DNA from 2 places in the Variovorax paradoxus genome. Region 1 is predicted to be linked to the other one. Evidence: riboswitches for the same ligand, from Rfam matches in the RefSeq annotation. Region 1 holds a riboswitch; the other holds the start of a gene.
What was found. A riboswitch is a leader RNA that binds a small molecule or an ion and turns the genes downstream of it on or off. The one in region 1 is predicted to bind thiamine pyrophosphate.
Positions count from the first base shown of each region.

Region 2: linked by a shared signal. The riboswitch ahead of QHG62_RS09840 (purine-cytosine permease family protein) and the one ahead of thiC (phosphomethylpyrimidine synthase ThiC) in region 1 are both predicted to bind thiamine pyrophosphate.

Region 1 is NZ_CP123990.1:3,265,431-3,269,837, forward strand. It holds gene iaaH (indoleacetamide hydrolase) at 1-630, shown strand, start outside; gene QHG62_RS15745 (helix-turn-helix transcriptional regulator) at 647-1,381, opposite strand; gene QHG62_RS15750 (YchJ family protein) at 1,516-1,944, shown strand; TPP riboswitch at 1,971-2,076, shown strand; gene thiC (phosphomethylpyrimidine synthase ThiC) at 2,167-4,050, shown strand; gene QHG62_RS15760 (HAD family hydrolase) at 4,107-4,407, shown strand, end outside.
Region 2 is NZ_CP123990.1:2,007,717-2,012,123, reverse strand. It holds gene QHG62_RS09855 (NAD(P)/FAD-dependent oxidoreductase) at 1-479, shown strand, start outside; gene QHG62_RS09850 (aspartate aminotransferase family protein) at 466-1,770, opposite strand; gene QHG62_RS09845 (TetR/AcrR family transcriptional regulator) at 1,882-2,616, shown strand; TPP riboswitch at 2,643-2,750, shown strand; gene QHG62_RS09840 (purine-cytosine permease family protein) at 2,827-4,179, shown strand; gene thiD (bifunctional hydroxymethylpyrimidine kinase/phosphomethylpyrimidine kinase) at 4,130-4,407, opposite strand, start outside.

The DNA of each region.
Region 1 (4,407 bases):
ACCGACGCGGCGCTGGCCAAGCTGCGCGCGGCAGGCGCCACGCTGGTGGACGTGGAGATGCCGAAGCTCATGGAACTGAATGGCGCCGTCGGCTTTCCGGTGGCGCTCTATGAGGCGCACGACGACATGGTGTCCTACCTCGCGAAATACCGCACCGGCATCGACATCGCGCAGCTGACGGCCGGCATTGCGAGCCCGGACGTCAAGGCCACATTCGAAGCCTTCGTGATTCCACGCAAGCTGCCCGCGCCTAACGGCATGGTCGACGCCAAGCCGGCCTACGACAACGCAATGCACGTCGCCCGGCCCGCGTTGCAGAAGCTTTACCGCGACACCTTCGCGCAGCACCGGCTCGATGCGCTGGTGTTTCCCACCGTGCCGCGGGCGGCTCCGCCGGCTGCACCCGAGGCCAGCAGCCCCGAGACGTTCAGCGCGCTCATCCAGAACACCGACCCGGGCAGCAACGCCGGTATTCCGGGCGTGCAGCTGCCCTCGGGTCTTGGCGCGGCGAGCGGCCTGCCTGTGGGGTTGGAGCTCGACGGGCCCGCCGGCAGCGATCGAAAGCTGCTCGCCGTGGGCCTTGCGGTGGAAAACGTACTGGGCCGCCTGCCGGCTCCGAAGTCGAAGTAGGGCGCGTCCGGCCGTGTCAGCGCTGGGCCAGGCCGGCCAGCGCCGAGCGGCGTTCGATGCCGAGCTTGTCGAAGATGCGCCGCAGGTAGGTGCGCACCGTCGGCACGCCCACCGCCATGCGGCGCGCGATCTCCTTGTCGGTCAGGCCCTCGCAAACAGCGCTTGCGACTTGCTGCTCGCGTGCACTCAAGGCGCTCCACGGGGCTTCGGCGGGCATTTGCGCCACAGCCGCCGTGCGCTGCGCACGCCGCAGCGCACCGATGAAAGCCGGCTCGATCAGGTCGAGCAGCGCCTTCTCGTGGTCGCTGAAATCGCCGCGGCCCTTGCGCCGCCAGATGCGGAGGTCGCCCAGCGCCCGGTTGCCTTCGAAGGCATGCAGGTTCATGCCCCAGTGCAGTCCGTCGCGCGAAAGAAAGTCGGTGAAGAATTCTGTGTGCATCAGTTCACGCTGCGGCATCACGTCGGTCACGCGCGTGGCGCGGCGATGCGACTGCAGCACGAAGGTGATCGGGTCGTGGTGCTGGTGCCATTCGCCGTAGCGGTCGAGGTTGGCGGGGTCCATGTTCAGAGCCACCCGGCCATCGAATCGGCCGCTTTCGGCATTCCAGACGAAGGAGGCGAACTGGTCCGCATGCAGCAGGTCGAGCAGCGCCCGGCCGAGTCGCTCGCGAATGTCGCCTTCGCCTCGGTCTTCCGCCAGCAGCGTGAAAACGCCGCGCAGCGCCTGCTGTTCGGAGCCTGTCAGGTACATCGCCGCCTCGCTCTTTTCGTGTGCAGAAACAAGGCTAACGGCTAGCAAGCACTGCGCCAAGGGTGGATCTCCGGAGACGCCCCGGGGTTGCCCCATCGGGGGCAGGGCCGCGAGGTGTTCCAATAGAGGCCTTCATGAGCGCCACTGTTCCCACCACCGGACCCTGCCCCTGCGGCCGCACGGACCGTCGAGACAAGCCCATCGGCTACGCATTGTGCTGCGGCCGCTACCTCGAAGACTTCGAGGGCACGCCCGCACCGGATGCCGAATCGCTGATGCGTTCGCGCTATACCGCCTTCGTGTTGGAGCGGGGGCCCTACCTGCTGGCCACCTGGCACGCGTCGAAGCGGCCGGCTTCGATCGAGTTCGAGCCCGGCGTGAAATGGCTGGGCCTGGACATCCGCTCGCGATCGGTGCTCGACGCAGACCACGCAGAGGTCGAATTCGTCGCGCGGCAGCGCAGCAGCACCGGCACCGCCACGCGGCTTCACGAGCGCAGCCGCTTCGTGCGGGAAGGCGATCGCTGGTTCTACCTCGAAGGCGACTTGCAGACTCCTGGTTGACTCGGCGGGCCGGGGCTCGCACAATCGGCCTCGCTCCGGGGTGCACGCATGTGGCGTGCTGAGATGGCAAAGTTGCCGACCCGCGAACTTGATCCGGGTCATACCGGCGTAAGAAGAGCTGCACTCCCTGACTCCGGTCCCGCCACCCACCCACCCACCGTGGCGGCCCAAAGTCCTCAGAGCGATTGCGGAGCACCTTTCCCTCAACAAGGAGTGCCCCGCATGAATGCCCCCGACAAGTTCACCTCCCTGCTCTCGCTCACGCGCGAGCCGTTTCCCGCCTCGCACAAGTGCCTGATTCCGGGCAGCCGGCCCGACTTGAACGTCCCGGTGCGCGACGTTCTGCTGACCAACGGCGAGACCGTTTCGCTCTACGACACTTCGGGCCCCTACACCGACGCCAAGGTAGAGATCGACGTGCGCCGCGGCCTGCCCGACGTGCGCGGTGCATGGGTGATCGAGCGAAACGACACCGAAAGCTACGAGGGCCGCACCCACCACGCGCTGGACGACGGCGCCAAGAACGAGGACCGCGACGCCCAGCGCCTGGCCGAACTGCGCGCCGGCGCGTCGGCCCTGCAGCGCACGCCGCGCCGCGCCAAGTCCGGCGCCAACGTGACGCAAATGCACTATGCCCGCCGCGGCATCGTCACCCCCGAGATGGAGTACGTGGCACTGCGCGAGAACGGCAAGCGCGAGTGGATGGCCGAGTACCTGGCCAACGAGGAGCGCGCCAAGCGCGTGGCCGGCAACCCGATGGGCGCGAGCATTCCGCGCATCATCACGCCCGAGTTCGTGCGCGACGAAGTGGCGCGCGGCCGCGCGATCATTCCGGCGAACATCAACCATCCCGAAGTCGAGCCGATGGCCATCGGCCGCAACTTCAAGGTGAAGATCAACGCCAACATCGGCAACTCGGCCGTCACTTCGAGCATCGAGGAAGAAGTGGAAAAGCTGGTGTGGGCGATTCGCTGGGGCGCCGACAACGTCATGGATCTTTCGACCGGCAAGAACATCCACACCACACGCGACTGGATCGTGCGCAACTCGCCGGTGCCGATCGGCACGGTGCCGATCTACCAGGCGCTCGAAAAGGTGGGCGGCGTGGCCGAAGACCTCACATGGGAGATCTACCGCGACACGCTGATCGAGCAGGCCGAGCAGGGCGTCGACTACTTCACCATTCATGCGGGCCTGCGGCTGCCGTTCATTCACCTGACCGCCGACCGCATGACGGGCATCGTCTCGCGCGGCGGTTCGATCATGGCCAAGTGGTGCATCGCGCACCACAAGGAGAGTTTTCTCTACGAGCGCTTCGAGGACATCTGCGACATCATGAAGGCGTACGACGTGAGCTTTTCGCTCGGCGACGGCTTGCGCCCGGGCTCGGGTGCAGATGCGAACGACGAAGCGCAGTTTGCCGAACTGCGAACACTGGGCGAGCTGACGCAAGTCGCCTGGAAGCACGATGTGCAGACCATGATCGAAGGGCCGGGCCATGTGCCGATGCACATGATCCAGGCCAACATGGACGAGCAGCTCAAGCACTGCCACGAGGCGCCGTTCTACACGCTCGGCCCTCTGACGATCGACATCGCCCCCGGTTACGACCACATCTCCAGCGCCATCGGCGCCGCGATGATCGGCTGGGCCGGCACCGCGATGCTGTGCTACGTGACGCCGAAGGAGCACCTGGGCCTGCCCGACCGCGACGACGTGAAGCAGGGAATCATTGCGTACAAGATCGCCGCGCATGCGGCTGATGTGGCCAAGGGGCACCCGGGGGCACGTTCGCGAGACGATGCGCTGAGCAAGGCGCGCTTCGAGTTCCGCTGGCAAGACCAGTTCAACCTGGGGCTCGACCCCGACACGGCACGCGAATTCCACGACGAGACGCTGCCCAAGGATTCGAGCAAGGTGGCGCATTTCTGTTCGATGTGCGGGCCCAAGTTCTGCTCGATGAAGATCACGCAGGAAGTGCGCGAATACGCCGCCAGGAAGGGCGTGGCGGAGGCCGAAGCCATGGCCGAGGGCATGGAGGAAAAGTCGAAGGAGTTCATGGCGGGCGGCGGGGAGATCTACATCCCGATACGGCCCGTGGCCTGAGCGCGCCTGGGGTCGTTGCTACCATGAGGGGCTATCCCCGAACCCCTTCCAGTGCAATGACCCCATTTCCCTTCGCCGCAGTCCTCTTCGACTGCGACGGCGTTCTCGTCGACTCCGAACCCATCACCAACCGCGTACTTGCCGAAATGCTCGGCGAGCTCGGGTGGCATCTCACCACCGAAGAGTCGATGAACACCTTCACCGGCAAGGCCGTGAAGGACGAAACGGACCTCATCGAATCCAAGACCGGCGTCCGGATTACCGAAGAGTGGCTCAGGGCGTTCAGGGCTCGCCGCAACGAAGCTCTTGAACGCGAGCTGACCGCCATTCCCCACGCTCCGGCGGCCATCCGCGATA
Region 2 (4,407 bases), 1.3 Mb from region 1:
ACCGGCGCGACGGCTTCCAGGCCGATGAAAACCTCGTCGCTTCGATGCGCGCGCTGGTCGCCGAAGGTAGGCTGGCGTTCAAGGTGGGCCAGCCCACCGCCTTCGACGGCAAGCAACTGCAGATCACCACCCCAGACGCAACGACTGTCGACCTGCCGCTCGACGCGCTGGTCGCCTGCCTTGGCATTTCGCCCCGCCTCGGCCCCATTGCCGATTGGGGCCTGGAGCTCGAGCGCAAACAGGTGCCGGTCGACACCGAAAAATACGAAACCCGCGAACGCGGCGTGTTCGCGGTGGGCGACATCAACACCTACCCGGGCAAGAAGAAGCTCATCGTCTGCGGCTTTCACGAGGCCACGCTGGCCGCCTGGGGGGCCACCGCCATCGTGTTCCCCGGCAAGGCCGTGCCGCTGCAGTACACGACCACCAGCACGCGGCTGCACGAGCTGCTGGGCGTGGCCAGCACTACTCCGCGCTAGGCAGCAGCGCCCGGCACTCGCCGATGAAGCTGCCGATGGCGGCGACGAAGCGGTCGATGTCCGCATCCGGCAAGGGCAGCGACAGCACCACGAAGCCCCGCGGCGAAGCGTAGATGCCTTGGCTCAGCAGGTGAAAGAACAGCAACTGGCGCAGACGCCCGTCGACCACCGCCAGATCGTCCACACGCCGCACTTCCCGTCGGAGGAAATGCGCATTCATCAGCGAACCGACGCCGGTGAACTGCATGGCCACGCCCTCCTTCGTGCACAGCGCATTGAGCCGCGCGCGCATCGCCTCGCCGCGCTCGGCCAGCGCGCCGGCCGCCTCGGGCGTGAACAATTTCGTGAGACCGGCATACCCGGCGGCCATGGTCATCACGTTGTTGTTGAAGGTGCCCGAATGAGAGAGCGACCCCGTGCGCGGATCGAACTGCGCCATCACGTCCGAACGCCCGCCGAAAGCGCCGAACGACATGCCGCCGCCGATGTACTTGCCGAGTGTGGTGAGGTCTGACCGGATACCCAGCTTGTCGGCAAGGCCGTTCGGCGCAAGGCGCGAGGTCATGACCTCGTCGAAGATCAGCAGCGCGCCGACCTTCGTCGCGCCATCGCGGAGTGCCTGAAGGAAGTCGAGGCGCCCCGGAATGCAGCCGCTCGCGCCCTGCATCGGTTCGGCCAGGATGGCGGCGATCTCCGGCCCGTGCTTGGCGATCTGCTCGCTCGCAAGCTGTGCGTCGTTGTAGGGCAGTACCAGGAAGTCGAACGGCACAGTCGTCGGCAAGGGCTTGGCACCGAACCCCAGCACGCCGCCGTGATAACCGCCTGAGAACACCACGATCTTTCGGCGGCCGGTGAAGTGCAGCGCAGCCGTGAGCGCCATCAGGTTTGCCTCGGTGCCAGAGTTGGTGAAGCGCAATTGCTCGATCTGCGGAAAGCGCTCGCAGATGGTTTTTGCCAACCGCCCTTCGAGCAGGTTGTGCCCCGTGAGGTTGATGCCGCTTTGCATCGCCTCGATGACGGCATCGCGGATCTCGGGCGCCGAGTGGCCGTAGACGCCGGCCGTGTACTCGGCGATGAAGTCCGCATAGCGGTGGCCGTCGGCGTCCCAGAGCGCAGCGCCCTCGCCCTTGGCGATGGTGAGCGGAAACGGCGCATAGAAAAGCACCGAGCGGCTGTTGGCGCCGGGCATGTAGCGCGCCTGCTCCTCGAACTGGCGCCGGCTCGCGGGGTTGCTGTCGATGAAGCGCCGATGCGCCTCGGCAAGGGCATGGTCGATTGCGGCGTCGGTCATGGACGGGTCCTTCGAAAGTGGCAGGGCAGGCGTTCGCCTTCGATTAATTGATCAATGCTCAATTAATATTATTTATACAATCAATTTAGCGGCCGCACAATGCCAGCATCCATGAAGAAGACCACCTCCGAGCCCAAACCCAAGACCGCTGGCCGCCCCGCCGGCGGCGGCGCGCTGTCCAAGCGGCTCATCGCTGAAGCCGCCCTGGCGCACATCGACGAGTTCGGCCTCGGCGCTTTCAGCATGCGGGAGATCGCCGCGCGGCTGGGCGTCTACCCGGCCACGGTGCACTGGCATGTGAGCACGCGAGAGGCGCTGCTTGCCGAAGTGGCCGCCATGGTGATGGCCGAAGTCACGCCGCCGCCCGGCAACCAGGGCTGGCAGGAATGGATCGCGCAACTGTTTCGCCGCTGCCGCGCCGCGGTTCGCCGCCACCCGAATGTGGCGCAGTTGCTGGGCGCGCAACTGGTGTCGAACGGCAGCCTGCCCATCGAGCTGGTGGAAGGTGTGCTCGCGGCCCTGGTCGAGGCCGGATTCGAAGGGCAGCCGCTGCTGGAGGCCTACAACTGCGTGATCGCGGCCATGCTCGGCTTCGTGACGATGGAGTTCTCCCCCCTGCCCTCGGACAACACCCAGGCCTGGGCCGAGGAGCTGCGCGAGCGCGTCCACACCATTCGCCCGCTCGATCACCCGGTGCTTACGCGCAACCTGCCGCTCCTGGCCAACCAGGCCTTCATCGTGCGCTGGGACAACGGCAGCACGGTGCCGCTGGACAGCAGCTTCGAGCGGCATATCCAGATCGTCATCGATGGTTTGGAAGCTTTCGCGCGCAGGCTCGTACAATAGTTTCCGCTTTGCGCCACGGCGCGGAGCACCACCGCTAGGGGTGTCGAACCGGAATCCGTTCCGGGGCTGACTGAGAGAGTCCCTTTGAACCTGACTGAGGTAATCCTCGCGCAGGGAAGCTGGTCCGGCGGCCTGTCGCGTTGTCTCGCGCGATGGCTCCGCCGCCGGAGCCTCGCCCACCTGCCAAACCTTTTGCATTGGAGCAACTGGATGGCACACGACGATAGTTTTTCTTCCGCCAACGAGGCGCTGACGCCTTTGCCCGCGTCGCAGCGCGTGTTCGGCTGGCACGACCACGCCTCGCTCTGGTTCAGCCTGGGCGTGGGGCTGCTGGTGATGCAGATCGGCGCCTACCTGGTGCCGGCGGTGGGCACGCGCGACGCGGCCATCGCCATCGTGCTGGGCTCGCTGCTCGGTGCGGGCTTGTTGGCCTGGACGGCGCGGCTGGGCTGCGAAACCGGGCTGGCAAGCGCCGGGCTGATGCACGCGACCTACGGCAGCGCCTTCGCGCGGCTACCGGTGCTGCTCAACATCGTACAGCTGGTCGGCTGGACCACCTTCGAGCTGGTGATCATGCGCGAGGGCACGCAGGCCATCGGCCAGCAGGCGTTCGGGCTCACACTCACCGGGCCGCTGGGCAGCGCGCTCACCACCCTGCTCTGGGGCGCTGTGCTGCTGGCGCTGCTCGCAGGCTCCATGGTCAAGCTGGTGCGGCGCTTCGTCAGCCGCTTCGGCCTTCCGCTGGTGGTGCTTTCGCTGGTATGGCTCACCTGGCAGTTTGCGACTCGGCTGGAGGCAAAGGGTCTTGAAGGCTTCTGGGCCCGGCCGGGGGCCGGAGGCATGGGCATGTTCAGCGCGCTCGACCTGGTGATTGCGATGCCGGTCTCGTGGCTGCCGCTGGTCGCCGACTACGCGCGGCACGGCAAGCGCAATGCCAACGGACGGGGCGGCCTCGGCAGCGCATTCACCGGCACCTGGCTCGGCTACGCGCTGGCCAACATCTGGTGCTACGCGCTCGGCGTGATGGTGGTGAGCGTGGCGGAGCCGGGCACCGGGCTGGTCACCGCCCTGCTGCTCGCGCAAGGCGGCCTGGTGGCGCTCGGCCTCATCCTCATCGACGAGCTCGACAACGCATACGGCGATGTGTACTCGGGTGCGGTGTCCACCCACAGCCTGCTGCCGCGCTGGAGCGTGCGCCGCTGGGGGCTGCTGATCGCGGCGCTGTGCACCGGGCTGGCGCTGGTGCTGCCCATGCACACGCTCGAGCCGTTTTTGCTGCTGCTGAGCTCGGTGTTCGTGCCGCTCTACGGCGTGATCCTGGGGCGGCTGGGCACAGGCCGGGCCATTGCGTCAGCCGGCAACCGCCGCGTCGACCTGGGCGCGGCGCTGATCTGGATTGCCGGCATTGCGGCGTATCACGCCGCTGCCAAGTGGGCGCCCCAGTTCGGCTCTGCGCTGCCGACGCTGGCAGCCACGTTCGTGCTGGCTTGGATCAGCCGGCCCAAGCCGGCATCTACAACAACGGCAGGCGGTGCGTCGGCACTGGCGCAAAACCGTGGTTGAGCGGACCGTGTCCCTCGCCGATGCGCACGCTCGCACCGGTGGCCATGGCGCCGAGCACGTAGGCGCGCGCGCGCTCCACGGCCTCGGGCAACGCCAGGCCCAGCGCCAGGTGCGCGGCAATCGCGGACGACAGCGTGCAGCCGGTGCCATGCAGGTTGCGGCTTGCAATGCGGGCCGAGGCCAGGCGCTTGCGCACGCCGCCGCGTCCCAGCAGCACGTCGACCACTT